DNA from 2 places in the Oceanospirillum sp. genome. Region 2 is predicted to be linked to the other one. Evidence: predicted binding sites of a transcription regulator. Region 2 holds the regulator's gene; the other holds the start of a gene.
What was found. Region 2 encodes PhoB, which activates phosphate uptake and scavenging genes when phosphate is short. Its sites were predicted from a motif close to TGTCATANNNNTGTCANA; they were not measured.

Region 1 (15,766 bases), on a different contig from region 2:
ATTCGACCCACCCTTTGCGCCTGATCCAGCATCAGCTGTTGGTTTTCAATAAGACTGACAGACTTCAGCTCTTTAAGGCGCAGCCAGAGGATCAGAAAAATAATGCCAATAAGCACTCCGGCAGCTAACTCAATCCAGAGCCGGGAGGACTTCTCAACAAATGAATCTTCCCTGATACCGGCAACAATCTGCCATTGAGCACCGGGTAAAGAAAAGCTGTAAGTGATATCAGAAACACTGAACAGAGAGGGAGAACCAAAAAAAACAGAGGCCGGTTTTCCATTGCGAATCGTACGTACCGCAATATCGATATCCCTGGAAACCTGCCCCAACCCAGACGTTTCATACAACGGATTCAGCGCGATCGGGAAAAACAACAGGGCCGTCCTGTGCTGACGCCCACTGCCCTGCAAGGGCAACCACACATGCAGGAAATCAACTCCATTGGGCTCAGTCACCGGTCCTGAGACAAAAATCTTTCCGGTTTCGACCGCTTGGCGGGCAAGCTCAAAGTCCTGGGAGTCAACTTCAATAAAACTATCCAGCAGATCCAAGTTGATCGCATCAGGATATCGGTGAGTATATTGAAAGGAACTGGATATACGGTAAACCGTATTAACCATGTCATTGTTACTCAGAAAGAGGTTAGCTGTTTCCGCAAAATCCGCCTGGGAAATATCGGGCTTGATAGAAAGGTAGGCAGCAAGCCCCTGCAAACTGGCCAGGTTAGAGCGAATCACACTTTCGATGCTCGCCCCCGCCTCAGAAATACGGGCGCGAGTCTCTAAAACCCGTTTCTGACGCAATTGCTCTAAATAGGTTGACTCGACGTAGAAGGCACTGCCGATAACGGCAAAAGCGGCAAGAGCGGCAAAAAACCAGTTGAGCAAATAGGCACGACTGTTCACAAGGGAAGCCTTATTTATCTACGCGAGACGAGCAGTCTCGTTCTCAGGAGGAGCAAAATGCTAACAAAATCAAAAAGTAAGTGATACTTTCTTTGTTAAGAAACTCATTATGTCAGAACGAATTTTGATCCCTGTTAACATTATTTAGCAATTCCTGAACCAACTTTGACGGTGTGCTGCCTTTAACATGCTGATAGATTCTCGTCAGCTGCTGCTCGGTAAGCCCCTGCACCGTCTGAGCGGCGGAATACTCAGACGGCATCGTGATCAGTAAATCAACCTTAGACAAGAGGTCAGCATCGGCCAGATAGCCTAATAATTCATGGATAGGAAGATCATCCGCTTCAGAGTCACAAATCAATAACTGATACTGCCCCTGAAGGGCTGACTCAAGAAACCCAATACCGGTATCTGTAAATTCAAGATCACACCCCGCCAAAAGCTGCTCCAATTCAGGGCAACATATATCCATCTTGTCTCCCGAACACAAAACCAGTACCCGTAAATGGTCGGCACCAGTACCCGCCCCCTCTCTAGACTCAGACATGTTTTCAGAAACCGTCGGAAGGCAGAGCGTAAAGCAACTGCCCTCTCCTTTAATACTTTCGACACTCAACCGTCCTTTCATCAACTCTGCAAGCTGCCGGGTAATCACCAAACCCATTCCGGTGCCTTCAATATCACTATTCTCTGCATGAAGTCGGTTAAAAGACTCAAAAAGATGGGACAACTCATTTTCATTCATTCCAATCCCGGTATCACGAACATCAATACAGACTGCCGATTCACCTGACCGATAAACCTTAATGAAAACCTGACCTCCGGAGCGGTTGTACTTAATCGCATTCGATAAGAGATTCAATAAAATTTGCCGTAACCGCCCTGCATCGGCAAACACCGATAACCCTGACAGGCTTTGAGGGTCCATTGAAATAGCGATATCTCTTTGTGCTGCCAGTTGCTGGGTTACAGAACAGCATGCTTCGATCAGCGGATCCAGGGAAAGGACCTCAGACTGAAGGTCTATCCGCCCCGCCTCAATACGCTCAAGATCCAGAACCTCATTAATAAGATTCATAAGATGATTGCCAGCGACCTGTATCTCATCCAAAAAACCGCTCTGCTCTTCATTGACAACAGAATCAGAAAGCAAACCCGTGAAGCCGAGAATAGCATTCATCGGCGTTCTCAACTCATGGCTAACCCGAGACAAGAACTCGGTTTTCGCCCGACTGGCTTTCTCCGCAGAATCCTTGGCTCGCAATAATTGCTGCTGGGTTGCCGCAATTCGGGTATCACTATCAATAGCTGCAATCAGGTTTGCGCAGGTGGTAAACATCGGCTGCAAAAAACGGACTAACTCATGATCATAACCATTCGGGCGATTCGCCAGACCGATCATGCCGACCATCTGCTCACCTTTCATCAGAGGCACACCCATAAAGGCGTTCATATCAGGGTGGCCAGGAGGCAGCCCGCCTGCCCGTGTATCCGCTGACGGATCATTACAGATCAAGAGTTCACCGGTTTTAAGCGAATAACCAAAGAGGGTATCAAGGTTGTGGAACTCCATTCCCTCATCCCGCACTCGCTGAAAAAGGGCTTTTGTCTCTTCGTTCCAGGCAATATCCGTAATACTGTAGGTTTTCAGATAGGGGGAGCCATCAGCATTCCGAAGCACCTGGCCGATAAAACCGTATTCACTGTCAGTAAGGCTAAGTACCTCATCAAGCAGTGTTGAAAATATCTGGCGACGATCATCGCCAGCAAAATAACGCAACTGAGAGGTATAAATAGACGCAAGAAGTTTGTGATGGCGCTTAAGGCTTTTCTGCGTCTCAAGGCGCTCGGTAACATCCGTATACACTCCGAGCATTCCCAGCGTTTGATGATCCTGATCCAGAATTGGCAGGCGGCTAATCTCGATATAGCGCATCTTGCCATTATTCATGTAATAACGACCACTTCCGCTGACCGTTGGCAATCCCGTCTCAACGACAGTTCTATCGAGATTCTCAACCAGAGCCGCCTGATCCCGATTGACATAGATATCCCGCTCACTTTTACCAATAATCGCCTCTTCAGGGAGGTCAACATCTTCGCAATATTTACGATTCACACCGGCTATTTTGAGATCAGCCCCCTTCCAGTAAACTCCAATAGGAATAGTATCCAAAACTAACCTAAGCATGTTACGGGTTGCCAATAGCGTCTTCTCACTTGCTTTACGCTCTGTAACCCGCTGAATATGACCGATAATTCGAGTGACAACATCCTGATTCTGGAGAGGGTTACCCTGTATCAGTAACCACTCAACCTGACGATCATCATTTTCAATTCTGCACTCAATCGAAAATGACTCCTGGGTACTTATAGAGGTATGTATCGCACGATTAAGCTCGGAACGGTCATCTGCCTGCAATCGGCTAAAGAAGATACCCAGCCCGACAGGGCCGCGATCGGGATCAAGCCCATTGAGCCGAAGCGCCATTTCCGTAGCCATGACCTGGTCAGTACGTATCTCCCACTCCCAGGTACCTATAAAGGCAAAAGACTGGCTCATTTCCAGTCGCTTCTGAGCGTTGAGAAGAGACTTTTCTGACGCTTTCTGCTCACTGATATCACGGACAATCACAGTAAAAAAAGCGGCTTGACTGGTTTGGGTCTGGGAGATAGAGACGGCAACAGGAATAGCTCTACGATCAGCCCGAATCCCGGTTGCTTCAATCTCCTGCCCGCTGGCACTGGCCAGATAGTCCGCGGTGAGTCGTTCGCGTCCATCCAACCAGATGGAATCCTCCAGCAAGTGTCCCACCAGCCTATCCTGCTGACAGCCAAAAATACGGGTTGTCGCAGGATTACCACTGAGTATGACACCCTGACTGTCTACCGTAAAAATGGCATCCCAGGCGGTGTCGATAATCGCCCGGTGCTTCGCTTCGCGATCAGCAATTTCAAGCGTATTATGCTCATGCACCGCTTGCAGCTCTTCCGCAAGAATCTTCCGCGCCTGCTCCTCTTCGCGGCTTCTCGCTGCAGACCAGTAAGAAAGAATAAAGAAGAAGCTGAGACTGATCAGCACCACCAGCCCAAGAAAGCTGAGAAAAGTCCATTGCATTTTCCGCAGTAGCTTCAATCCTTCTTCAGCAGACTGCTCCAGAGCCAACCCCATCTGAAGCTGAGTTTCCCAGATCCAGGCACCAATTTTTCTTTTCCCATCTCGCCCCTGAAAAGGTTCCCGAACATAAATCCCAAAGTTTTGGCTGCCTACCTTTCCAGCTAAAGGCGTTTTTTTAGGCTCGGCTGGCCGCCGGTCAGCTAGCTTACCGAGCAAAGTGCCTCCGGAAAGCTCAACAGCTGGCAGAAAATCGTCCAGATCTCCCCGGCCTGGAGTCAACACGATACCGTCCCGATTAAAGGCATAAGCTTCACCCGTTTCAGAGAACGAAGACTTATGGAAAACCTGATTGAAACTCACTGTCGGATCAACTTCAAAAACCAATAATGCGACAGGTTTACTGGCGGCATCTTTCACCGCTGCAGCCACATAGATGGCCGAATGATCCTCCCCCATAAACCTTGCGGGATGAGTAATAACAGCCAAGCCGCCCCAAGCCTGTTTCAGGAGATAAGGAAATGCCGTCAGAGGCGTCGTTAAACCCATATAATCTGAACGATCAGTCGCAAGAATATTGTTTCCGGGTCCAACCAGATAGAAATGCCGAATCTCAGGGTCAGAAATAACAGGGCGTAAATAATCGACCAAAGAAAAACCACTGAGCTTTATAAGAGACTCGTTTTTACCTTCAGTGATGATGCGGGCATCACGAATCAGTTTCGGCTGACGCGCCCAGGAATAAACATAACTTCTTTTCGAACGCCCCCAGGCCGAGAGACTTTGATGCAGAGTACCAATCTGACTTTTCAGGTTTTGCTCTACCCGCTCATAGTAAAGAGACTGCAAATGGCTGTAGCTGCTATAGGCAGCCACTGAGAGCAGAGCAAAGACAAGCAGTAATGCATAAAATTTTGTCCATGGAATATTGAAAGAGAACTTTGGCAAAATTAAATCCTTGTCAGAGCAGCCCGAACAGTCTTAAAAATCGATGCAGTGTCCGAATGAGTCTATTAGGTACGAGTAAAATAAGTATGAGTTTTAGCCTAGCCGCAAAAGGCCAAGAAGTCATTGAAATATAACTTATATTCGGCACTCATCAGAGTTAAAAATCCCCCATTAAGAAACATGAAATGTCATTCACATGTCATAGGACTGTTACATTTAAACTTTAGCTTAATGATCTATATCAAATCCTGACCGCGCATCAGAGATTAAATATCAACAACTATATGGATCTGAGAGATGAGTAACTTTGAACAACAGGATGACCTGAATCACCCGGTAACCACAACACCAGAGTTCACCCGAATTATAGAAGAAGGCCTCAGTCGACGTCAGTTTATGGGCGGAGCTGCACTTCTCGGGCTCAGCACTCTGGCAGCAGGCTGCACCCCCATGGGTATTGGTTCCGGAACCGGCCATTCTTCGTCGATAGGCCCGGATATTGGCTTCAAAGCTATTCCCGCCTCAACTACCGATACCATTACCGTACCTGAAGGTTATCGATGGGAGCGTCTGATTTCCTGGGGCGACCCTCTGTTCTCCGATGCAGCAGAGTTTGCCGATGGCGGCAGGAACAGTGCCTATGATCAGGAACGCCAATTTGGAGATAACAACGATGGCATGAGCTTCTTCCCCTTGTCGGAAGACAGAGCCATCATGGCAATCAATAACGAATATACCAATTACGAATACCTGTTTTCTCACCAGGGTAAACAGATGTCCCGAAACGACGTCCAAAAGGCACAGGCCGCCCACGGGGTATCGATTATTGAAGTTCGAAAAATCAACGGCAGCTGGAAAGTGGTTAAAGACAGCCGATTCAACCGCCGCATCCATGCGAATACCCCAATGGAACTCACCGGCCCTGCTGCTGGCAGCAAGTTACTCAGAACATCTGCCGATGCTTCCGGAACAAAAGCACTGGGTACGTTTAACAACTGTGCCAACGGTCAGACCCCGTGGGGAACCTACCTGACCTGTGAAGAAAACTTCAACGGCTACTTTGGCAGTGACTCTCCGATTAACCTGGGAGCCGATGCAAAACGCTACGGTATTGGAGCAAAAGACGCGGGCTATCAATGGCACAAGCATGACAGCCGCTTTGATTTGTCTCAAAACCCTCAGGAACCGCATCGTTTCGGATGGGTTGTCGAAATCGACCCTCAGAACCCGGACAGCAAGCCCAAAAAACGCACCGCTCTGGGTCGGTTCAAGCACGAAAATGCGGCACTGACCATTAATAAAGATGGTCATGTCGTCGTCTATCTGGGTGACGACCAACGAGGTGAGCATCTTTATAAGTTTGTCTCTAAAAACCGATATAATCCGGATAATCAGGCTACCAACCGTGACCTGCTGGAAGAAGGCACTCTGTACGTAGCCCGATTTGAAGCAGAACCAGGCAAGGTTGCTGGCCGCGGACAGTGGATTGAGCTGACGTTTGGCAAAAATGGGCTAACGCCTGAAAATGGCTTTGCAGATCAGGCAGAAGTGCTTGTCTTCGCCCGTCGTGCCGCAACTCAGGTCGGTGCAACCACAATGGATCGCCCTGAATGGGTTGCGGTTCACCCATCAGGCCAGCAGGTATTCTGCACACTGACCAACAACAAAAACCGTGGCAAAGAAGGTCAACCGGTTGGTGGGCCTAACCCCCGAGCCAAAAACCATTACGGTCAGATTGTTCGCTGGCAGCCGGAAAACAACGATCATACGTCATCAGAGTTCAACTGGGACCTGTTCGTGATGGCTGGCAACCCAGAGGTTCACGGAGATTCAGCTTACGGTGGCTCCGCGAATATCAACAAAGACAACATGTTCAACAGCCCTGATGGACTGGGATTTGATGCCGATGGACGCCTGTGGATTCAAACCGATGGCAAATATTCCAATCAGGGAGACTTTGCCGGCATGGGTAACAATCAGATGCTCTGCGCAGATCCCGCAAGCGGTGAGATTCGTCGTTTCCTCACAGGCCCCGTGGCCTGTGAAATCACCGGTCTCACTTTTGCTCCGGACTATCGGACACTCTTTATTGGCGTTCAGCACCCGGGAGAAGACCTGCAACCGTCTCACTTCCCCGGTGGCGGTAAGAGCACTCCGCGCTCATCTGTGATTATGATCCAGCGGGAAGATGGCGGCATCATAGGCACATAAGTCAAAAGTTTAGTCAATTCAATACCTCTCAAGGGCAGCTTTAAGCTGCCCTTTTTAGTATTCTTCCTCTATATTTGTCAGTAATGGTGCCGTGCAGCGGCCCCAAAAAGCAGTTAGAATAAAAAAAATACACCTAATTATAATTATGAACGTAATCAATAAATTACGGTCAAACATCCCCCAAGCTGGCAAGTAACTATACGATCAATAAGACCGTTATCGATTGAACAACAAGATGGACAAAACAGGAGCTACCCTTGTTGAATGACCTGATCTGGATACCACTGTTACCCTTATTGGGCACCCTGGTACCCCTCTTTGCATCAAGGTTAAGCCGCAGTGCGTGTGCTTTCCTTACTGCAGGCCTTCCCGCCCTTGCTTTAGTTTTGGTTTTACAACTCGCACCGCAGGTGTTTGAAGGTGAAACCATTCGCCAGAGCCTTGAGTGGATACCTCTGATGGGGCTGGAACTTGCTTTCCGGCTGGATGGTTTAGCACTGCTATTTACCCTGCTGATTTTGGGAATAGGCTTGCTGGTTGTGCTTTACGCACGCTACTACCTGTCTGAAAACGATTCGATGGGTAAATTCTACGCCTATCTAATCCTCTTTATGTTCGCCATGCTCGGCGTGGTGATGTCCGATAACCTGATCCAACTGTGGATGTTCTGGGAATTAACCAGTATCAGCTCTTTCCTGCTGATCAGTTTCTGGGGACATAAGAGTGAAGCCCGCAAAGGTGCTCGTATGGCACTGACGATTACCGGTGCAGGGGGCCTGGCTCTGCTAGCAGGCGTACTTCTGATCGGTAATGTGGTAGGCAGTTACAGCCTGCATGATGTGCTGGCCAGCGGAGACCTGATTCGCGAACACACAACTTACCCTGTCATTCTGGTACTGGTACTTCTGGGAGCGTTCACCAAATCTGCTCAGTTTCCGTTCCACTTCTGGCTACCTCATGCGATGGCAGCCCCGACGCCAGTCAGTGCCTACCTGCACTCCGCCACTATGGTAAAAGCCGGTATCTTTTTGATGGCTCGTATGTATCCGGTTCTTTCCGGCACCGAGCTATGGTTCCTGATCGTTAGCATGACCGGCTTGGCTACCCTGCTTCTGGGTGCTTATGTCGCTCTGTTTAAACATGACCTCAAAGGCCTGCTTGCCTACTCAACCGTTAGTCATTTGGGTCTGATCACGCTTCTACTGGGTATGGGCACCGAGCTTGCCGCCGTTGCAGCCTTGTTCCACATCATCAATCATGCCACCTTCAAAGCCTCATTATTTATGGCTGCGGGTATCATCGATCACGAATCCGGCTCACGGGATATGCGTCAGCTGAATGGATTGTGGAAGTACATGCCTTACACCGCGACACTGGCAATGGTTGCAGCAGCCTCAATGGCAGGCGTGCCATTACTGAATGGCTTTCTATCGAAAGAGATGTTTTTTGCAGAAACCCTGCATCAGGACTCTCTGGGCTCCCTCTCCTGGATGGTGCCGGTCTTTGCGACCCTGGGTGGCGTTTTCTCTGTGGCCTACTCTCTGCGCTTTATCCATGATGTTTTCTTCAATGGTGAGCCGATCAATCTGCCTAAAACGCCTCATGAACCACCACGCTATATGCGGGTTCCGGTAGAGATTCTGGTAGCCCTCTGTCTTCTGGTGGGTGTGCTGCCTACATTTGTCATCGGCGACCTGCTCTATGCGGCGTCTGCGGCAACCCTTCAGGGCGCTGTTCCGGAATACAGTCTGGCGATCTGGCACGGACTTAACTTCCCTCTGCTGATGAGCTTTATCGCGCTGGTTGGTGGTGTTGCGGTTTATATCAACCGTAAGGAGCTATTCCAGTTTCAGGCTCAGTTCCCAGAGAACGATCCGAAGCTGGTCTTTGAAGCCATTATTCAGCTGATACACAAACAGATTTCACGGGTAATGGAGCTGGCCGAAAACGGCTCGTTGCAGCGCTACAGCTATATGATGCTGAGTCTGGCGATGGTGATGATGGCAGGCCCGCTGCTTGACCTGAATACCACGGCAGGTCACAGACCTCAGATTCCGGTGGATGCGATCTCCATCACAGGTGCTGTACTGCTGGCGATTGGCGCATTGGCCACTGTGATCTGGAACCGCCAGCGTATGGTCGCCCTTGTGGCACTGTCCGTTGTGGGTCTGATCGTATCGCTGATGTTTGCAAAATTCTCGGCACCGGATCTGGCACTGACTCAGCTGGCGGTTGAAGTTGTTACCGTTATCCTGCTGATGCTGGCCCTGTTCTTCCTGCCTCAGACCACACCGAAAGAGTCATCTCCGAAGCGCGTGGCGCGGGATCTGGGTATTGCCGCGATTATCGGCGGTATTATCGGCACTATCAGCTATGCACTGATGACCCGCCCGCTGGAGAGCATCTCCACCTTCTTCCTGGAAAACAGCAAGACCGGAGGCGGTGGTACCAACGTGGTCAATGTCATTCTCGTCGACTTCCGGGGCTTTGATACACTCGGTGAGATCACCGTACTGGGTATTGCAGCACTGGGCATTTTCAAGCTGATCGCCCGTATGCGGCTCTATATGCCCGCCAGTGATGGCGATGGCCGCCCATGGTCGAAAGACAGCCATCCGCTGATGCTTTCTGTAGTGTCCCAGAGTCTCCTGCCTCTGGCGTTACTGGTGTCCGCTTATATCTTCCTGCGCGGCCATAACATGCCTGGTGGCGGCTTTATCGCTGGTCTGATCACCTCGGTAGCCATTATTCAGCAGTACATCGCCCACGGTGTGGACTGGATTAAAGCCCGTATGAAGCTCGACTATCAGCTGATGATCGGTAGCGGTATCACTATTGCAGCCCTGACAGGTCTGGGGAGCTGGTTCTTCGGCCGCCCATTCCTGACATCATGGTTCGATCACTTCCATCTGCCTCTGGTGGGCGAATTTGAGCTGGCTAGCGCCATGCTGTTCGACCTAGGGGTATACCTGACTGTTGTAGGGGCAACCATGCTGATCCTGGCCAATCTTGGTAAATTGACGACCAGTGAACGTCCTGTTCTGAAGGAGCACGATTAATAATGGAAGGACTATACGCTTTCTGCGTAGGCCTGCTGACGGCCTGCGGTATTTTCTTAGCCCTTCGCGGACGAACGTTCCCCGTGGTTGTGGGCCTGACCTTACTCTCTTACGCAGTTAACCTGTTCCTGTTTGCCAGCGGCCGCCTGAAGCTGAATGCCGCGGCGGTATTGGGACAGTCAGAGCAATATAGTGACCCCCTGCCTCAGGCGCTGGTTCTGACTGCGATCGTAATCGGTTTTGCAATGACAGCTTTTGTTGTGATTTTGGCCATGCGTGCCCGAGCTGACCTAGGTAACGATCATGTGGATGGCCGCCTGCCGGAAACACCTAAGCCACGTCTCGCTCGACGCGCGGGAGGGCAATAATGCAACATCTGGCTATTCTTCCGATTTTGATTCCACTTTTTACCGGGGCCTTACTTCTGCTGCCCCCTTTCAGAGATATTTTGAGCCGTCAGCGTGGACTGGCTATTGTCTCGGTGATCGCACAAATTATCTTTGCGGCAATGTTGCTGGTTACTGCTGCTACCGAAGGCACCCAGATGTATGTATTAGGGGACTGGCAACCACCGTTTGGTATCGTACTGGTTGCTGATCGCCTATCAACTCTATTGGTCTTGCTCACCACTCTTCTCTGCTCCGGGGCCTTGCTTTACGCCTGTGCCGGTCAGGATAAGAGCGGCCAGTACTTTCACCCACTGTTTATGTTTCAGGTGATGGGTATTAACGGTGCATTTCTGACCGGGGATATTTTTAACCTGTTCGTATTCTTCGAAGTACTGCTGATCGCTTCATACGCCTTGCTGGTTCATGGCGGTGGAAAACAGAAGACTCAGGCGGCGGTTCACTACGTGATCTTAAACCTGATCGGCTCCAGCCTTTTCCTGTTCGGCTTAGGTATTCTGTACGGGACACTGGGTACGCTGAATATCGCAGATATGGCCATTCAGGTTCGCCATCTGGGCGAAGCAGAAGCGATTCTGGCAAAAGCCGGTGGCCTCTTACTGTTATTGGTCTTCGGCCTGAAAGCCGCCCTTTTACCTCTGCATTTCTGGCTGCCTCGTACCTACTCTTCGGCATCAGCACCTGTCGCCGCACTCTTTGCCATCATGACCAAGGTCGGCATCTACAGTATCTTCCGCGTACATACGCTGGTTTTTGGTGAAGAAGCAAACCTGCTTGCGGATATAGCCCTGCCGTGGATCTGGCCAATGGCAATGGGGACTCTCGCAATAGGTACGTTGGGTGTTTTTGCCAGTCCGACATTGCGCGTGATGACGGCTAATCTGGTGGTGATCTCTGCAGGTACTCTGCTGGTAGCCGCTGCTCTGCAATCCGAGCGGGCAACCTCTGCAGCGCTCTATTACATGCTGCACAGTACTCTGGTAACCGGCGCGCTCTTCCTGATTGCCGACCTGATCTCCCGTCAACGGGGTAAAGCCGAGGATCGCTTTGTGAAATCGCGTTCCATGGCTCAACCACGATTGCTGGGCTTCGCATTTGTGATCGCAGCACTGGCGATCATCGGCCTGCCACCCTTGTCTGGTTTTGTCGGTAAGGTCCTGATCATGCGTGCAGCGGAATCTACCGCTGAAATTATCTGGATCTGGCCGCTGATTCTGGTCAGCAGTCTGATGGCACTGATAGCAATTTCCCGCGCAGGTACAACCCTGTTCTGGCGCGTGACCACCGCGGCACAATCCAGTGAGGAGAAAGCTCATCCATTTGAAATTGCAGGTATCGCGATACTGCTGGCAGCCTCTCCTTTGCTGGTTATTTTTGGTGGATTTGTCACTGAATTCACGACTGAAGCGGCACATCAGCTTCACGACCTGACGCAATCCGTTAACGCACTGCTACCTGAAAGCACGACTCATACAGGAGGCGATCACTAATGTTTGCGTTAAAAGAGTCCCGTTTTCTTCCTATGCCGTTCCATAGCCTCCTGTTGTTTGCGGTCTGGCTGCTACTGAACAATACACTGGCCTTTGGGCATATTCTGCTTGCTCTCTTTTTCGGCTGGTCGATCCCTAAGCTAGTCTCCATACTCAAACATGGGCATCCAACGATCAAAAAACCCTGGCTGACCGTGCGCTACTTCTTTCTGGTGATGAAAGATATCATCACTGCAAATATCGAAGTCGCTGTCATGGTTTTGGGTCCATTAAAGAAACTCCAACCGGGCTTTGTAGCAATCCCTTTGGATATCACATCGGATCTGGGCGTCACCCTGCTGGCAAGCACCATCTCTCTGACTCCGGGAACGGTAAGTGCTGAAATCTCTGAAGATCGCAAGTGGCTTTATGTGCATGCGCTGCATATGGACAATCCACAAGAACTGATCGATCAGGCGAAGACGCGTTACGAGGCACCGCTGAAGGAGATTCTGGGATGTTAGATTGGGCTATTAATTTTACAGCCGCGATGATTTGTATCGCCCTGATCCTCAATCTTTGGCGGATGGTTCAGGGACCGAGTATTCAGGATCGCATTCTGGCACTGGATACCATGTGTATTAACAGCATTGCGCTGATCATCCTGTACGGCATCAACATGGGGACCGGGCTCTATTTTGAAGCAGCCCTGCTGATTGCCATGATGGGCTTTGTCAGCACTTCCGCGCTCTGCAAATACCTGCTGCGTGGCGACCTGATTGAATAAAAATACAAAGACTTTCTAACAGAACATAAGCAGGAGGACTCTCTCCTGCACTGATAAACATCAAGGTGAATTATGGAAACCTGGCTGGAGGGCTTAATCGCCCTTGTCCTAGTATTTGGCGGTACTTTCCTGCTGATCGGCTCGATCGGTCTGGTACGACTGCCTGATATCTATACCCGTCTGCATGGCCCAACGAAAGCAACAACTCTGGGTATTGCCGGCCTTTTGCTGGCATCCTCAGTCGTATCCAGTGTTAACCAGGGCTCAATTTCGGTTCATGAATGGCTGATCACGCTTTTCCTCCTGATCACCGCACCGGTATCCGCTAATATGATCGCAAAAACCGCAATGCACCATGATCTGCCTGCGTGGAAGCGTACTCAGGGTCAGGAACTGATCGAACCAGCCAGCCGACAGGCCCCACCGGACGATCACAATGAAGAGCGGGATACCAAACTTCCCTGATTCTTAGTCAAACCCGGGCAGCTCAACCGTTCAGGCACGGCATAAAATCATTGAAAAAAGCCCAAGTAACCCCGTAGGCCTCGCGTTTACGGGGTTATTTTTTTGTCTGTTTTAAACACGACCGTAGACCTGATGGGGCGATTAAGGCACAATAAATTCATACACACGTTTGAAACAATGTTTTGTTTGATGCTCTTTGCGGTGAGATAGAGTCGGTATTCCAATACAGGCTGAAACCAGTTGCCGTTTCTCACAAAATATAACTGAAACAGCTATGCCAGATTTACAGCCAATTAAATGAGCAGACCTTGCCCTAAGGCTGACAATAAGCATCGAAGAAACAACCTCAAGGACCGATGTTGTGCTGACTGATACAGGTGAAAAAATACTATGCAAAATAATGTTGTGATCAGCGGTGCTGGTCTGTGGAATCCGGAAAACGTTATTACGAATGAAGAGCTGGTAGAAAGCTATAACGCTTATGCCGCGCTGTACAATGAGCAACATGCCGCAGAAATTGAAGCGGGCGAACTGGCTGCCAAACCTTTCTCCAGTGCGGAATTTATCGAAAAAGCCTCCGGTATTAAGTCCCGCTACACTTTCGTTAAAGAAGGGATTTTAGATCCTGAGCGTATGCGTCCGGTACTGGAAGAGCGTTCTGATGAAGAGTTATCTCATCAGGCAGAAATGGCCGTCAACGCCGCTAAAATTGCTCTGAATGAAGCGAACAAAACGCCTGATCAGATCGATGCGGTTATCGTCTCCTGCGCGTACACACAACGCTCCTACCCGGCTATTGCGATTGAGGTTCAGCACGCACTGGGTATTGAAGGCTTTGGCTTTGACATGCTGGTCGCCTGCTCTGCAGCAACGTTTGCTCTGCATCGCGCCTATGAGATGGTTGCCGCAGGTACGGCAAAAGCGGTGCTGGTGATCAATCCAGAGCTGACCTCGCCTCAGGTGAACTATATGGATCGTGACAGCCACTTTATCTTTGGTGATGTGGCAACTGCGACCATTATCGAACAGGAAAGCAGCTGCGATTCTGAGCACGCCTACCGTATTCTGGGTGTTAAGGCACAGACCAGCTACTCCAATAATATCCGCTCAAACTTCGGTTATCTGTCAAGGGTTACCGATGTCGATCCTTACGCAGCGGATAAGCTCTTCCACCAGAACGGCCGCAAAGTGTTTAAAGAAGTGTGCCCGATGGCCGCTCAGCACATTACCGATCATGTCGCTGCAACCGGTAACGATAACAGCGATATCCGTCGCTGGTGGTTGCATCAGGCCAATATCAATATGAATACCCTGATCGGCAAAAAACTGATGGGGCGTGACCCCTCTGCTGACGAAGCCCCTATCGTGCTGGATGAGTACGCCAACACCGCTTCTGCCGGTTCTTTGATCGCCTTTAACAAGAATCACAAAGATCTGGTGAAGGGTGACAAAGGCGTGATCTGCTCCTTCGGTGCCGGTTACTCCATCGGCAGTCTGGTGATTGAAAAGCTGTAATCAAACGGCCGATAAATACTAACCATAAAAAAAACCGCCTTGCTGGCGGTTTTTCTATGGTTAATTAACACGTGCCACTGCGACTTAGCCCCGCCGGGTATTACTCTTTTCAAAATCAGTTACCAGCTTGTAGAAGCCAAAAAGGATCATCAGGATACCAATCGCTGCAAACCCATTAATTACCTGCTCTGCAAATTCATCAACGCTTAATCCAGAACTTTCCTGATAAGCAAAAGGCAAAATCGAAACGGTCATGAAATAAGGCTCACAATAAAAGAATAACCCTATCGCAGACAAGCTGACCCAAAAATTTCTGTGAAGTAACAGCAAAAATATCGCAATAGCCATCAGATAAAAGGAAGGATCATCAAGCATGCTATTAACAATTTCCATGAGGCTATAATCTGACATTATAAATCCCTCCCAAAACTTCGATTTTTGTCACTGCTTGCACTTCTTTCTGCTTGTTCCGATCGAATACGCTCGACCAAACCATTAGCTTTCGACTCTGTCTGAGCACGTTCCGTTCGAACCCGAGCCATCGGATTGTGGTTCCGTCGAAATGCGGGAGGCAGGTTGGATACTGAGGTTTCCGCAGAAGAGTGACTGGCGTTCTGTCTCGTTTTAATTTGGGAGACCTGCTTTACAAGCGCATACCAACAAAGAACGATTCCGATATACCGGGTGTATTCCATTACCCCCATTAAACTACCTAGCCCGTAATCATGCATCAGCACATCAGACTCATATATGAAGGTAAAGTAATAGTGGTCCAGATCCAGAAGGAGAAGGCCAAAAAACAGAATTTTTCCACTTTTGCTTTTCAGCCAGAACAAAAGCAGGAAAGCAGCAATAAGCAAAGCGAACACTGCCGGGTCACTG
Region 2 (15,766 bases):
TGTCAGGGGCAAGGCGATGCTGATGTTCGGGGAGAATAAACTTCCGGTGGTGATTCGTGAGCTGAACACTCAGGAAGTCGTCGTTATGGCTAAAAGAGGGCAGGCTATTCCTGAACTGTTTGAAGAGCTGTCCGTCGGTTTTATCGCCGGTCAGGGTGAGCAGCAGATGCGCCTGACCACTAAAGGCAGCGTGATCATGCTGCAGGCCCAGGAAAAACGAACCAACGCAGAAGCGGTCTACGTTGGTGTGCGTTTTATCGATATGGACCCGAAGTCAGGGCAGTTACTGTCGAAAATCATCGCCCGACTGAGCAGCTAGGTCTGAGAGTTCAGGACTGCGGGCCGGCGCATCAAGTTGCTGTCTGGCTCCCTCCCCTGGCCAGACCAGCCTGAGGTCGGGGAAAATACAGGTAAAGCGTGTGCCTTTACCGACTTCACTCTTAATATCCAGTTTGGCGTTATGCCTCAGTAGAACATGCTTCACAATCGCCAGTCCGAGGCCCGTGCCCCCGGTTTCAGCAGAACGTCCTTTATCGACCCGGTAGAAACGCTCCGTCAGACGTGGCAAGTGGCGGGCGTCGATACCTTCACCGTTATCTTCAACAATCAGAACGGCCCCTGTGCTTTGCGGAAGTTCCTGCCAGGTCATACTGATCGTTGATCCGGGCGGTGTGTATTTCACGGCATTAAACACCAGATTCGAAATAGCGCTACGTAGTTCGTTTTCAGAACCAACAACCTGAGCCTGAGTGTGCAGGTCGATCCGGATAACGTGCTCTTTATCGCCGCTGAGTAACTCGGCATCCTGGCGGATGCTCTCCAGCATAACGCCAATTTCAATATGTTGTTGCTGACCTTCGATATCGGTGGTTTCCAGTCGGGAAAGTAGCAGAAGGTCATTGATAATATTCTGCATGCGCCGGGACTGTTGCTGCATCTGGTTGGTCGCGCGTCCCCAGCGTGGTGGTAACTGATCACTGTAATCGGCAAAGGTTTCCAGATAGCCGTTGATCACCGTCAGAGGGGTTCTCAGCTCGTGAGATACATTGGCAACGAAGTCTTTGCGCATCTGTTCCAGGCGATAAAGGCGGGTGATATTACGCACCAGCATCAGTCGCTCATTGCGGCCGAAAATGGTGATCTGGTACTCCAGCATCAGGTTATCATCCATGGGTGAAGTCAGTACCAGAGGGTCCTGATAATCCTGCTTGTCGTAATAACTGATAAAGCGTGGATCCCGCAGTAAGTTGGTTAAGGCCTGACCTTTATCTGAGGGCGAGCGAAAACCGAGCAGACCCTCGGCGGCACGGTTCCACCATTCCAGACAGCCGTGCTGGTCAATCATGACAACGGCATCACGCAGCGCACCACTGGAGCGTTGTACTTTGTTGATAATTTCTGTCAGACGCTGTTGTTGTTGCTGGTAGCGACGCTGATGGCGATACATCTTGTCGAAGAGGTATCCCCAGATGCCCCAGCTTTCCGGTGGCTCTTCATTGGCATTGTGTTCCAGCCAGTAGTCGAGGCGTTGTAAAAAGCGCAGTGCGAAAACAATGTAGATTCCCATCACGGATGTCAGCGCCCAGGCGATAGAGCCTGAAAGCCAGCCAATGACCGCTGCAAACAAGGCGATGTAAACGATCCGTGTGAGTTCAGCTTGCCAGATTGGAGTCACAAGCGATTACCTTACTTCTTGCCCGTGGAAGCTGAACCATTGGGAAAACGGCCTGATCCGCAGTGACAGATCAGGCCGTTTCAGTGTTCAGCAGTTGATTGCTCTGGTATCAGACCTTAACGGAAAAACGATAACCTGTCCCGCGTACCGTCTGAATCAGTTGTTCATGTTTATCCCCCAGTGCTTTACGCAGGCGACGGATATGAACATCGACGGTCCGTTCTTCAACATACACGTTACCGCCCCATACCTGATCCAACAGCTGGTTACGGGTGTACGCCCGTTCCTGGTGAGTCATAAAGAACTGCAGCAGACGGAACTCTGTCGGGCCGATCTCCAGTGGTTCGCCATCGGAGGTGACGCGGTGGCTGGCCGGATCCAGAATCAGGCCATCCACATTAACCGGGTCTTCAATACCTTTAGGCGTAGTCCGGCGCAGAACAGCTTTTAAGCGGGCAACCAGTTCCCGTGGAGAAAAGGGCTTGGTGATGTAATCATCTGCCCCGGCTTCCAGCCCCTGAACTTTGTTATCTTCTTCACCTTTGGCGGTTAGCATGATTACCGGTGTTTCCGCGGTGACCGGGTCGCGTTTCAGGCGGCGGGCCAGTTCGACACCACTGGTTCCGGGCATCATCCAGTCCAGAAGAATAAGGTCCGGGCGTTTGTCGATTACCATCGCATGGGCCTGCTGAGCATTTTCTGCTTCCAGACAGGTGTAGTCTGCCATCTCAAGGGCAACCGCGATCATTTCCCTGATCGGGGCTTCGTCATCTACAATCAGGACGGTTTTTCCTGTCATTTCCGTGTTCCCGTCTAAGTCGGTTATGTCATCAGTAATACCGTTATTACAGCGAGTAAATATGACAATAAGATGACATGATGACGTTTGTGTGAACTTCTTGCGGATACCGGCAGCTGAACTCTGATTCGTCAGATGCGGGTTACTTCAGAGCATAGTCCAGAATAATGCCCAGCAAAATAAGCATCCCAACCCAGTGATTGTTCAGAAAGGCTTTAAAACAAGCTTCTCTTTTGCGGTGGAACGTCAGTTTTGCCTGATAGACAAACAGCGCAATAGCAGCGGTAAGCCCGGTATAAAACCAAGGCCCCAACCCTTTTTCGGCGGCAACAATCAGCAGCGCGATAACGGCCAGCAGCTGCAGTAACGCAATAATGTGCCGGTCCAGTTCGCCGAACAGAATGGCGGTGGATTTGACTCCGATTTTGACATCATCGTTACGATCGACCATGGCATATTGAGTGTCGTAAGCGACGGTCCAGAGCATTTTGGCGGTGAACAGTAGCCAGGCTTCAACCGGAACGCTATTGGTCTGCGCGGCATAGGCCATGGGAATGGCCCAGGAGAACGCGGCCCCCAGTACAACCTGTGGCAGATGGGTATAGCGTTTCATAAAGGGATACATAAAAGCGAGCATGATCCCGCCTAAAGACAGTAGAATCGTCAGCGGGTTGGTCATCAGAACTAACCCGAATGAGATCAGTCCCAGCACAATAAAGAGTGCTATCGCCTCTTTCGCAGTGACGTCGCCTGTAGCCAACGGTCGTGCTTTGGTGCGTTCCACATGACCATCGATTTTTCGATCGGCAAAGTCGTTAATGACGCAGCCTGCAGCCCGCATGCTGTAAACACCCAGAACAAAAATCACCAGAACGTCCCAATCCGGTACGCCTTCTGCCGCGATCCAGAGCGCCCACAGGGTTGGCCAGAGCAGCAGATAGGTACCGATGGGGCGGTCGATCCGCATCAGTTTGATGTAATGGGGAAACTGCTGCTGAATAAAGGCAATGGATGACATCAGAAGATTCCTCAGCTTGTGCTTGGGCAATATCAGTAAATTACGGGGCAATCAGCGAGTCAGGTGCAGATAATCGCGGAACGGCTCCAGAAACAGTTCAGTAACCAACAGTGGTGCCTGACCAATTGCAAAGGTTGAGCGTCTGCCCCAGATAAAAGGCGCACAGAAATCAGGATGGCTCCGGGTGATCTCCTGAGAGGTGCGTCGGGTGTGGGCATTCTTGAACAGTACGCTACCCAAAGAGCGGTTGCCGAGCAACATCAGGTGACGATTACCCTGATTCAGCGTCGACAGCGGAATAACCGTACGGGCGAATACCCAGGGCTGGTTAACGCCATGGAGTATCACTTGCCGCACCAGTGCATGCTCCTGAGGCCCTATGCCCAGTACTTTGCATTCATTCAGTGCAGGCTTTAACAGACGCTGCTGTAAAAGCTGAACACGGAATTGCTGGTCGCTGATCTGAGTCAGGCGTTTTGTCAGTGAAGTGCTGTCTGTGAGCCAGTCAAGCCACGCCATATCCGGTTGCGCTTTTCCCGGTGTATGGGGACGCGTCCAGTTGAGTTGTTCCCATTCCGGGCGGGATGCTGCCCGCAGAGATGTCAGTTGCTGTGGATCCAACACATGCCTCTTTATTCCATCTTTTGAAGGTGTGGAATTCTATCACAGACCGGGAAAAAACCTTTGCATCCCGCATGGCAGGCTGATTAAATGTTTGCGGTCTTATACGGATTAAACAGCAATAATAAAGAGGATAACGCATGCGTAAGCCTGAACTGGCAGCAGCCATCGCGGAAAAAGCGGAGCTGTCTAAAGATAAAGCGAATGAAGTTCTGAATGCGATGTTGGATGAGATCACTGGTGCGGTAGCCAAAGGTGATTCTGTATCTCTGATCGGTTTCGGTACTTTCTCTGTACGAGAGCGTAGTGCTCGTAAGGGTAAAAACCCTCAGACTGGTGAGCCGATGGATATTCCGGCAAGCAAGACGGTTGGCTTCAAAGTTGGTAAGAAACTGAAAGATGCTGTTGACTGCTAAGCCATAGAGTTAATAAAAAAACCCGCAATGCATAACACTGCGGGTTTTTTTATATCTGATGTGAGGTTGATTGCCCTGCCCCCCTGAAAAGCAGAGTCTTGCAGGTTCAATCGCTTCGTCCTATTTGCTGGCTTTTTCCAGCATTTCCGCCAGAGTATTGAGCTCTTCGTTGAAGCTGCTGATATCGGCAACGGCTTCTTCGATTTTGGATCTTTCCAGATGCAAACGGCTCAATACGGTTTCCGGTAACTTGCCAAGCCGGACCTCTCCATCACTTTGTACCAACTGGTTTACAATATAGAGCAGGTTCGCATACTCATGATGCAGGCCTTCGTAAGAGGCGTTGTGCAGGTGACGGATTGCACTGCAAACCTCATCCGGAATCCCCCAGGTCTGAAACAGGAAGCTGCCAATCTGCTCTCTTGTAATACCGAACAGAAAGCGTTCGATATACATTGCAGGTACGTGAGGATTGGCTTCCTGATAGCGGCAGTAAAGCGAGAAATACGGTGGAAACACCTCTGCAATAATCAGATAACCAAAGTTATTCACCAGCCCGGACAGGTAACTCAGACCGACAAAAGGCCGGTGTGCTGCGGGTATCTGTTTTACTAATCGCTCCATCAGCATCGCTTTCATTACGGCTTCGCGCCAGTAGTTGCGGTAGCCGAAAACACCATCGCTGGGCATTTTGATATTCTTACCCATCGACAAACCCAGCGAGAGGTTCATGGTCAGGTCAAAACCCAGTACCCGAATCACGGCATCTTCAATAGAGCGAATTTGTCCGGGCAGGCCGTAATAGGGCGAGTTTGCCCAACTGATCACCTGTGATGCCAGGCTTGGATCAGACTCCACAATAGATGCCAGTTCTTCTGCTCCGGCGTTCTCATCAGCCCGTAACATAATGATGTTATGGGCACTTAGCGGCAGGGGTGGAATTTCGATGCTTTCCGCCAGGCGAGTACGAATGCGGCGGGATGTGATGGTTTCTACGGCCGCCTTAATTTCCATCTCATCCTGATCAACAGCGGTCAAATTCGGACGAATTGATACCAGAGGGATCGCAAACTGCTCAATACGTGAACAGTTACTGAAGGCTTCGATCAGCGCTTTATACTCATCGCTGGAAAACTCCAGCAGCCAAGCCGGGTCACCGGATTCGGTAAAGACGGTCTCGTTATCGAAGCAGCGGGCATCCACAACCAGATCGTAGTCGATTGCTTCAGGTATCGCCGGGACGGATTGTATTTTCTTGCGTTTCAGAAGGGCGTGTTTGGCATCCGGAGAGATGGCACGATAGTTCTGATAGAGCTTCATATCCAGCAGGCAGTGTGCCGGAAAAGCAAACAGATGGCGAACACCATCAGGATCTTCCAGAACCGAGGATCGAACCAGCTGCTTGGCTGTGGCCCGGTTACGTGGAACCAGTCGGCTTTTGATGAGCTGAGGAAAGTCTTCCGATGAAACGGACTGAGACATACTCTCCTTAAGGGACTGAACTAATCCTTGAAGGGACATGGTGAACTCCAACTAAAAACTCCTGTAATTATACCTACTATGCCTTACAGCACGATATATGAACATGATTTAAAACATGTATTTTCAATGGGTTAATCAATAATTCAGGATTAAACCTGAGCGTATTGCTCTGCCCCTCCCAGCCAACGTTCAACCAAGGGACTCAGGTTCTCAGGGTAGTGCTGAATCAGCTGATTTGCTGCATTATTGACTTCATTGAGCAGGTACTGGTCCCGAACCAGATCGGCAATTTTCATCTGAGCCAAGCCTGTTTGCCGGGTTCCGAGTACTTCCCCTGGCCCCCGTAGCTCAAGATCTTTTTCAGCAATCTTAAAGCCGTCCTGTGTTTCCCGCATCACAGCAACACGGGCTTTACCATTTTTTGATAAAGGCGTGTGATAAAGCAGAACACAATAGCTTTGCTGATCTCCACGACCCACACGACCCCGCAGCTGGTGCAATTGGGACAGGCCCAGACGTTCCGGGTTCTCAATCACCATTAACGTGGCATTGGGTACATCAACGCCGACTTCAATAACGGTTGTGGCGACCAGAAGTTGCAGTTCATTCGCTTTAAACCGGGCCATAATATCGGCTTTTTCCTGGGCCTTCATACGTCCGTGAACCAGGCCGACATTGAGTCCCTGAAGACGTGTTTGCAGGTCCTCAAAAGTGGATTCAGCCGCCTGACATTGCAGCGCTTCAGAATCTTCAATCAAAGTGCAGACCCAGTAAGCCTGTTTACCCTGATAGCAGGCTGCAGCGATACGCTGAATAATCTCATCCCGACGGGTATCGGCCAGAGCAACCGTCTCAATCGGTGTTCGCCCGGGTGGTAGCTCATCGATAACCGACGTATCCAGGTCTGCATAAGCACTCATCGCCAGTGTTCGGGGGATCGGTGTGGCGGTCATAATCAGCTGGTGGGGATATAAATCGCCCTGTTGTCCTTTTTCACGCAGGCTAAGCCTTTGATGTACCCCGAACCTGTGTTGTTCATCGACGATAATAAGTCCGAGTTTTTCAAAAATGACACTCTCCTGAAACAGTGCATGGGTGCCCACAACCATAGGGGCTCCTCCTGCGATCTGCTCCAGCTGAGTCTGACGGGCTTTGCCTTTTAATTTGCCTGCCATCCAGGCGACATTAATGCCCAATGGTGCAAACCATTGAGTGAAGTTATTAAAGTGTTGTTCAGCAAGGATCTCAGTGGGTGCCATTACCGCAACCTGAAAACCAGCCTCAATGGCCTGAAGCGCAGCCATCGCAGCCACCAGTGTTTTTCCGGCGCCGACATCACCCTGAACAAGCCGTAGCATGGGGCTGCCCTGCTGGATATCCTGCCGTATCTCTTCTATTACCCGGTTTTGAGCCCCAGTGAGAGGAAACGGGAGCTGATTCAGCAGTTGCTGACTGAGCATTCCCGTGCTGTGGAACACCGGGGCTGTGTGGTGCTTGTGTTGCTGCCGCAGCTTTAGCAGGCTGAGTTGTTGGGCGATCAGTTCTTCCAGGATCAGCCGATGCTGACTGGGGTGTTTGTAGTCCTTCAGATCATAAACCGGTGCATCCGGTGGCGGTTCATGCAACAGCAGTAGGGATTCTTTGAGCGATGGCAGATTAGGAAACAAGCTTTGGGGGAGCCAATCAATGACCTCAGCCTGCTTCAGCTCCTGGAGGGCAAGATGAATCAGCTGGCGCAGTCGGTTCTGGGTCAGTCCCTCCGTCAGGGGGTAAATAGGCGTCAGATGATCATCCATCTCAAGGGGCTGATCCTGCGCCACCAGCCGATATTCCGGATGGTACAGCTCAAGACCACTGGCGCCCGGTCGGGCTTCGCCATAACAACGAACCAGGGCCCCCTTCTGAAACTGATTTTTCTGTGCCATATTGAAATGAAAGAAACGTAACGTGATGCTGCCTGTGCCGTCGGAAAGGCGCACCACTAATGCTCTGCGACGACCTTTCGTGACATCTGCCAGAGCAACCTGCCCGACAATGACAACCTCGTCTCCACGACGAACGGACCCCATGGGAGTGACCCGTGTCCGGTCCTGATACCGTAAAGGGAGATGGAACAGCAGATCTTCGACAGAATGAATCCTCAGTTTGGCCAGTTTTTCTGCTAATGCGGCACCAACACCCTTCAGTACTGTGACCGGCTGTGAGAGCTGATCTGAGCCCAGTCCTGTTTTTTTAACAACAGGGTTGGCTACAGTTTTTATAGCGGTTGATGTGGTTGGCATATTCTGTCCATCTGCTGGGTGAGGCGATATTTATCCGGTAGTTACCTGGCACGCTTTGCTTGTATTATGGTCAGACCTATCAGGGAGACAGGTTAACGTTGGTTGCTATAACCTCAGAAAAAGATGGCAAAGGATGCGTGCTGGCCTATCTGTCAGACGCCGGTTTAATCAGATAATAGAGATTCCCGGGGAGAGAAGAAAGATGAGTGCTCAGGAGATTTTGATCGTAGGATGCGGTGATATTGGCAGTCGTACTGCCCGTCGACTGCTTACACAGAACCATCAGGTACACGGTGCCCGCCGAAATCCCGATAATCTGCCCGATGGTGTTCAACCCGTTAGATTGGATGTTGCCGAGCCTGAATCCTGGCAGGAATTGACGCTTAAACCTGACTACATTATCTATTCGGTAGCTGCCGGAGGCTTTTCTGAAGCGTTTTATCAAAGTGCTTACGAGGCAGGCGTTAAGCAGATGCTGCGCTGGCTTAAAAAAATCAAACACACGCCTAAGCATATTCTCTTTGTTTCCAGCACCAGTGTTTATGGCCAGACTGAAGGCGAAACGGTTGATGAGACGACCGTGCCGCAACCTTCCGGGTTTGCCGGCAGTATCATGTTGAAAGCGGAAGACGCCCTGCGTAAAAGCGGACTGAACCACAGCTGTGTGCGTTTCTCAGGAATTTATGGTCCGGGCCGGGATATGTTGATTCGCCAGGTACGTCAGGGCCGCATTGCGCCTGAAGTACCGGTGAAATACACCAACCGTATTCACAGTGAAGATTGTGCCGGTGTGCTGGCGCATCTGATTGCTATGACTGAATCCGGCAAAACTCCTGAGACGGTTTACCTGGCCACTGACAAAGGCTCTGTTCCTCTGTTTGATGTGATGAACTGGATGGCTGATGTTCTTCAGGTAACCCCTACTGAGGTCGTTGAATCGCCCACCCGTCGCCGCACCAGTAAAATCTGTGACAACCGCTTACTGCTGAGTACCGGCTATGAATTCACCTACCCGACCTATCGGGAAGGCTATCTTGAAGCGCTGAAGAAGGTTAAGCAGGAGATTGCTGAAGAAAAAGTGCAATAAAAACTCGGATGAACGGCTGTGGGCCGTTCAGGTGCTTCATTACCAAGAAATATTTTTTTATATCACAGTGTAAATTGTGACCCGCTGGTCGCCAATAAACGTATAAACTAGTCAATACCCTGCCATTGAATCCCCTGTCAATCTATAGGATGCGATAAATGCTGTTTCATAACCGGAAACTACAGTCCCGAATAGAAGTGCTTGAAGAGGAGCTGGAAGCTTTTCACGATATGAAACGTGACCTTCAGTCAGAAATGCTGAACTTTTCGCTGGATAAGCGCGGTACGTTTCTGAATGCCAATACCCTTTTTCTTGAGTCTTCAGGTTACCTGCTTAGCGAGCTGACAAGTAAGAGACTGATGGATATTGTGTCCGAAAAGTCTGCAAAAAAAGATTACTGCCAACTGATGATTGACGCTATTCATTCCGGTAAACACTGGCATGGTGCACTTCAGCTGATAACCAAAGACGGCACAGAAGCCTGGTACCGTGCGATTATTCAGCCTGTAAAAGACGTCAAAAAGCAGGTGATCGAGCATACGGTTTATGCGGTAGAGCTGACGCGAACCATCTCTCACTCCCGAGAGCAGGAGGATATGATAACTGCCCTTAATCGGTCCTCCGCGGTTATCGAGTTTAGTCTCGATGGTATTATCCTTGACGCTAACGATAATTTCCTCAAGGCGATGGATTACAGAAAAAGTCAGATTGTTGGCCAGCACCATAGAATATTCTGCAGCTCCGAAGAGAGCGGATCAGAAGAATATCAGGCTTTCTGGCGCAGGCTGGCATCCGGCACCTATGTTTCAGGCCGTTTTAAACGCTTTGATAGTCATGGCAATATCGTCTGGCTTGAGGCCAGTTACAATCCGATTCATGATGCAAGCGGTGAGCTTTACAAGGTGGCTAAATTCGCCACTGTCATCACCGAACAAATGAACCGCGAGCAGGCAATCTCTGAAACTTCTGAGATTGCTTATGAGATATCCAGGAAGACTGACGCAGATACCTCTGAGGGTATTCGGGTTTTGGAATCGACCATTGCAACGATGAATGAGTTGTATGCCCAGATGCAGGAGGCCAGTAAAGGTGTTTTTGAACTGGATGCCCAGTCGATTAAGGTATCGGATCTGGTTGAAAGCATTCGCGGCATCGCTGAACAGACTAATTTGTTAGCTCTTAATGCGGCGATTGAGGCTGCGCGGGCCGGAGAACAAGGCCGAGGCTTTGCTGTCGTGGCTGATGAAGTGCGTCAACTGGCATCGCGAACCAGCTCAACAACAGAGCAGATTATTACTGTTGTTTCAGAAAATAAGCAGCTGACCCAGGATGCGGTGAGCCTGATTGAGGAAAGTTTGAAGAAAATCAGCGAGGCGATGGAGCTTTCCAACCAGTCCGGCCGGGTGATGGGCGATATACAGTCAGGGGCGCGTCAGGTTGTCGAGGCTGTTGGCGAGTTTAAAAAGAATCTCTGACTCCGGACACCTGAAGGTAGCCATAACGGAAAGATCATCGTGGCGGCGACCCGCATCAAAGAGATTCCCCATCGATCGATGAGGATCTCTTTGGCTGTGCCGTGATGATTAAGAAAGAACAACAACACCTTCGATCTCAACCAGAGAGCCTTTAGGCAGTTCTTTGATACCCACTGCTGCGCGTGCCGGATAAGGCTGTTTGAAGAAACGACCCATGACTTCATTCACGGTCGCGAAATTAGACAGGTCGGTCAGATAGATATTCAGTTTCACCACGTCAGACAGCTGACCACCAGCGGCTTCAACCACCGCAGAGATATTTTTGAATACCTGCTCAGTCTGTTCAGCAAAATCATCTGAGATGATCTCCATGGTTTCCGGTACCAAAGGAATCTGGCCGGACAGATAAACGGTATCGCCTGCTTTTACCGCCTGTGAATAAGTTCCGATCGCTGCCGGGGCTTTATCTGTGTGGATAACACCTTTATTACTCATTGCATCTTCTCCGTTTTCTTATTGCTATTGGGCTTATTGTTTAGAGGATTTCTGCAGAATGGTACGGGGCAGAAACCGAAACAGCAGACCACAAGGGTCTGCTGTTATAGAGATGTAGGGAATCAGATAGGTCTAACGTCGCGCTCGGGTAATACGGCTGACGTTGCTCAGGGTGCGGATGCGGCGCATCACTTTAGCCAGGTGTACGCGATTCGCGATACTCATTTCGATATTCACCATGGTCAGGCGGGCATCCCGCTCTTCGGTGGTGATCTTCTCTATGTTCCCGTCAGCCTCGGTGATCAGAGCCGCTAGCGACGCGATAAACCCTTTCTGGTGCTCTGCTTCAACTCTGAGTACCACGGTAAAATCACCCGTCACACCCTCAGACCAGTCCATTGGCACACAGCGATTACTGTCATCACGGATATCAGCAATATTGCGGCAGGTATCCACATGAATCACGATACCTCGACCACTACTGATATGGCCAACCACAGGATCACCGGGTATTGGGTGGCAACAACGTGCGTAAGAGGTGACCATTCCCTCGGTACCACTGATCGCCAGCTTGTTGTTCGTGGAAACCGGAGTCTGCTCCTGCTCGGCAGAGTTACCTTCCTGACCGATAAGAGCCCGCGCGACACCAAAGGCCATGCGGTTACCCAGACCGATCGCATCCAGCAGATCCTGTTCGGTTTCGTACTGGAACTCTTTCAGCAGTGCCTCGATCTGAGATTTCGGAATTTCATCATACTGTTTGTCGAAGGCATCCAGTGCCTTGTTCAGCAGGCGTTTGCCCAGCGAAACTGATTCTGCACGTTGCTGATTCTTCAGGTAATGGCGAATCGCGCTTCGCGCTTTAGCGGTCGCGACAAAGCTTAGCCAGGCCAGATTTGGCCGGGCACTTGGTGCGGTAATAATCTCCACCGACTGACCGCTTTCCAGATGAGCACTTAACGGTGACAGGCGGCGGTTGATACGGGCTGCAACACAGGAGTTACCCACATCGGTATGTACCGCGTAGGCAAAGTCCACAGCGGTGGCACCGGATGGCAGCTCCATAATGTCGCCTTTCGGCGTAAAGACATAAACCTCATCCGGGAAGAGATCCATCTTCACATGCTCGATAAACTCCAGTGAGTTACCGGCACGTTGCTGCATCTCCAGCAGACCTTTCACCCATTGGCGGGCACGGGCATGACTGGCTCCTGTCATGCCTTTGGCGTTATCTTCCTGTTCTGATTTGTACAGCCAATGAGCAGCGATACCGTTATTGGCCATCGACTCCATCTCACGGGTACGGATCTGAACTTCAATCGGAATACCGTTCATACCGATCAGAGAGGTATGCAGCGACTGGTAGCCGTTCGCTTTGGGAATAGCGATATAATCTTTGAAACGGCCGGGAACCGGCTTATAAAGGTTGTGAATAGCACCTAAGATGCGGTAACAGGTATCCACTTTGTCGGTCACGATACGAAAGCCGTAGACATCCATCACTTCCGAGAAAGACTTACGGCGGGCGCGCATCTTACGATACAGACTGAGCAGGTGTTTTTCGCGGCCAAAAACCTTGCCGCTTAACTCCTCTTCGTCGATACAGGCCTGCAGGGCGTTCTGAATCTCGCGGATCACCTGTTTACGGTTACCACGAACACTCTGTACGGCGCGCTTCAGGCGCTCATAGCGCATCGGGTGCATACCCTCGAAACCCAGCTCTTCCAGCTCGGTTCGAATGGTATTGATACCCAGACGGGCAGCAATCGGGGAATAAATATCGAGGGTTTCACGGGCAATACGACGTTTTTTATCCGGCCGCAGAGCGCGCAGTGTTCGCATGTTATGCAGACGATCCGCCAGTTTCACCAGAATCACACGGATATCCTTCGCCATGGCCAGCGCCATTTTCTGAAAGTTTTCCGCCTGCGCGAGGGCTTTGTCCTCGAAGTGAATCTGGGTCAGCTTGGAAACCCCATCCACCAGATCGGCAACGGTTTCACCGAACTGCTTGGCGAGCGCTTCCTTGGTAACCGGGGTATCTTCAATCACATCGTGCAGCATGGCGGCCATCAGGCTCTGATGGTCCATGTGCATGTTGGCAAGAATGGTGGCCACCGCTAACGGGTGAGTCACATAGTGCTCACCGCTGCGGCGGCGCTGGCCATCGTGGGCCTGCTCGGCGAAATAATACGCACGACGTACCTGCTGAATTTCTTCAGGCTTCAGGTAACCACGCAGGCGATCCACTAAGTCTTCAATGGTTGACACAGTGCAGCTCCTTAAACTGATTTGCTTGAACAGCTGCCGGAAAAAACGGGTTTAATCTGTGCCAACATAGGCGACTTACTCCTCGTCGTCACCCTGGAATTCACGACCGATCGCTTCCGCATCACGCAGCAGTTTGCTGGTTACGTGACCTTCTGCAATTTCACGCAGCGCCATAACCGTTGGCTTGTCGTTTTCCCATGCCAGCATAGGATCTTTACCGCCGGTGCTCAGCTGATGAGCACGTTTGCTGGCAACCATGACCAGTTCAAAGCGGTTTTCTACGTTTTCTAAACAATCTTCAACAGTGACGCGAGCCATTTGGTATCCCCAAATTAAAAAATTACAACCAGCAGAGAATCGCCCAGTTTACTGAATTACGGCTTTCTCTGACAAGAGATCAACGACAACTTAATCCCGCAAGTGGCGGGCTTTATAGGTCAAAAGTTAAGCCAAAAGATCGTTGATCAGCAGACCCTGGCGCTGTTGCTGGTTTTTCAGCAACTGGCGTTGGGCAATAATAACAGATCGCAGCTCATTCAGAGCGACTTCAAAGCGATCATTGATGATGACATAGTCATATTCATCGTAATGCGACATCTCACTCACCGCCTGAGCCATTCGGCCAGCGATAATTTCGGCTGAATCCTGCCCGCGATTGTCCAATCGTTCCTGTAAGGCTGCTTTTGATGGTGGCAGAATAAAGATTCCCACAGCCTCCGGCATCAGCTGGCGAACCTGCTGCGCGCCCTGCCAGTCGATCTCCAGAATGATGTCGGTTCCGGCATTCAGCTGCTCTTCCAGCCAGATGCGGGAGGTGCCGTAAAAGTTACCGAAAACTTCGGCATGCTCCAGAAACGCCTCTTCCGCCAGTAGCGCTTTGAACTGCTCAACGGAAACGAAGTTGTAGTTCACGCCATCTTCTTCACCAGGGCGGGGAGCCCGGGTGGTGTGTGACACGGACACTTTAATGTGGCGGGTCTGTTCCAGCAGCGCAGTGACCAAACTAGACTTACCGGCACCGGAGGGTGCTGAAACAATATAAAGCGTGCCCTTAGAGCGGTTTTCCTCTGGGTGTTGAAGCGCAGAGTTCTGAGACATGTCGGATTCCTAAAGCCTGTATTCTTAGCGTGGATTTTATCGGTATTACAACGCAGATGCGACTTTTACCAAGGAAGCGATTCTTGAAAAAGGTCTTTCCCTACTTTTCATAAAAACAAGTGCAGTGTCGCCTTAACTATCTTGATGTATTTAAGAGCGATATCCGCCTAATTATGTCCTTTAGCTTGGCATTTCAGACATAGAATTGCCTGCTGTCAGAAGATTTTACGGTGATCCGGGCCGCAGGTTCCGGATCGGTGGCCTGCCTTCCAGACCGGTAAACAACTTGAGAAACCCGCGCCAGTTTTTGTCTGAGCAGGTAGAATAGAGGTCTTTTTTTACAGACCGGCCCAACCTGAAGGACGTGATATGTCGCAACTACTTCGTATCGTACTGATCAACACCCACCTTGATGGCGTGGTGGAACTGCAGCTGGATGAACACGCCAACATCTGCGGTACGAACGCCTCAGGTAAAACCACCCTGCAACGTCTGGTACCGGTATTCTACGGTGAGCTGCCCAACCGCGTCGTACCGAAGACACGTAAAAAGTTCGATGAGTTCTATCTGCCCCTCAGCAAGAGCTACATCATTTACGAATACCGACGCGACAACGGCGATATCTGCCAGACGGTACTCACCAAAAAGAGCGATGGTGGTCTGGAATACCGCTTAGTCGGCATTCCCTACAACAGCGAACATTACCTGAAGGCAGATGGTAAGGGGCGCTACACCACCTTCAGCTACAGCGAGTGGGCCAGTCTGGTCCGACATCAGGCCGCAGGTCTGGTCTCGCCTAAGATCAGTGCCACCAGCGAATATCGCAGCATCATTCAGAATGACACCAGTGCTCTGCGGGGTAATAACGCAGAAAGCATCCGCCTGAGACGTCTGGCCGCTAATTTCAGTCTGGTCAGTGGCGCGCACAAACTGCGGCATATTGAAAAGCTGGTCAGTGCCGTACACGCCAAAGAAGGCAAGATGGATACCCTGAAGGCGATGCTGGCCGCGATTTTTGAAGAAGATGGCGTTGTTTTACCGGCTACC

Region 1: AC4GL5_RS16085 (PhoX family protein) is a predicted target of PhoB. The motif match lies at 5,158-5,175, and genes of this name have one in related genera.

What each region holds. Positions count from the first base shown of each region.
Region 1 is NZ_CEYNZH010000056.1:2,111-17,876, forward strand. It holds partial or broken gene AC4GL5_RS16075 (bifunctional diguanylate cyclase/phosphodiesterase) at 1-908, opposite strand, end outside; gene AC4GL5_RS16080 (PAS domain S-box protein) at 1,021-4,971, opposite strand; gene AC4GL5_RS16085 (PhoX family protein) at 5,269-7,182, shown strand; gene AC4GL5_RS16090 (monovalent cation/H+ antiporter subunit A) at 7,443-10,241, shown strand; gene AC4GL5_RS16095 (Na+/H+ antiporter subunit C) at 10,244-10,609, shown strand; gene AC4GL5_RS16100 (monovalent cation/H+ antiporter subunit D) at 10,609-12,138, shown strand; gene AC4GL5_RS16105 (Na+/H+ antiporter subunit E) at 12,138-12,641, shown strand; gene AC4GL5_RS16110 (K+/H+ antiporter subunit F) at 12,635-12,904, shown strand; gene AC4GL5_RS16115 (Na+/H+ antiporter subunit G) at 12,977-13,369, shown strand; gene AC4GL5_RS16120 (beta-ketoacyl-ACP synthase III) at 13,760-14,884, shown strand; gene AC4GL5_RS16125 (hypothetical protein) at 14,969-15,295, opposite strand; gene AC4GL5_RS16130 (hypothetical protein) at 15,652-15,766, shown strand, end outside.
Region 2 is NZ_CEYNZH010000001.1:164,509-180,274, reverse strand. It holds gene AC4GL5_RS00825 (response regulator) at 1-319, shown strand, start outside; gene phoR (phosphate regulon sensor histidine kinase PhoR) at 284-1,675, opposite strand; gene phoB (phosphate regulon transcriptional regulator PhoB) at 1,785-2,474, opposite strand; gene ubiA (4-hydroxybenzoate octaprenyltransferase) at 2,617-3,492, opposite strand; gene AC4GL5_RS00805 (chorismate--pyruvate lyase family protein) at 3,544-4,113, opposite strand; gene AC4GL5_RS00800 (HU family DNA-binding protein) at 4,254-4,529, shown strand; gene AC4GL5_RS00795 (HDOD domain-containing protein) at 4,650-6,011, opposite strand; gene recG (ATP-dependent DNA helicase RecG) at 6,161-8,293, opposite strand; gene AC4GL5_RS00785 (SDR family oxidoreductase) at 8,496-9,380, shown strand; partial or broken gene AC4GL5_RS00780 (PAS domain-containing protein) at 9,539-10,321, shown strand; gene AC4GL5_RS00775 (methyl-accepting chemotaxis protein) at 10,316-10,855, shown strand; gene AC4GL5_RS00770 (RidA family protein) at 10,964-11,350, opposite strand; gene spoT (bifunctional GTP diphosphokinase/guanosine-3',5'-bis pyrophosphate 3'-pyrophosphohydrolase) at 11,483-13,621, opposite strand; gene rpoZ (DNA-directed RNA polymerase subunit omega) at 13,697-13,939, opposite strand; gene gmk (guanylate kinase) at 14,066-14,719, opposite strand; gene AC4GL5_RS00750 (ATP-binding protein) at 15,089-15,766, shown strand, end outside.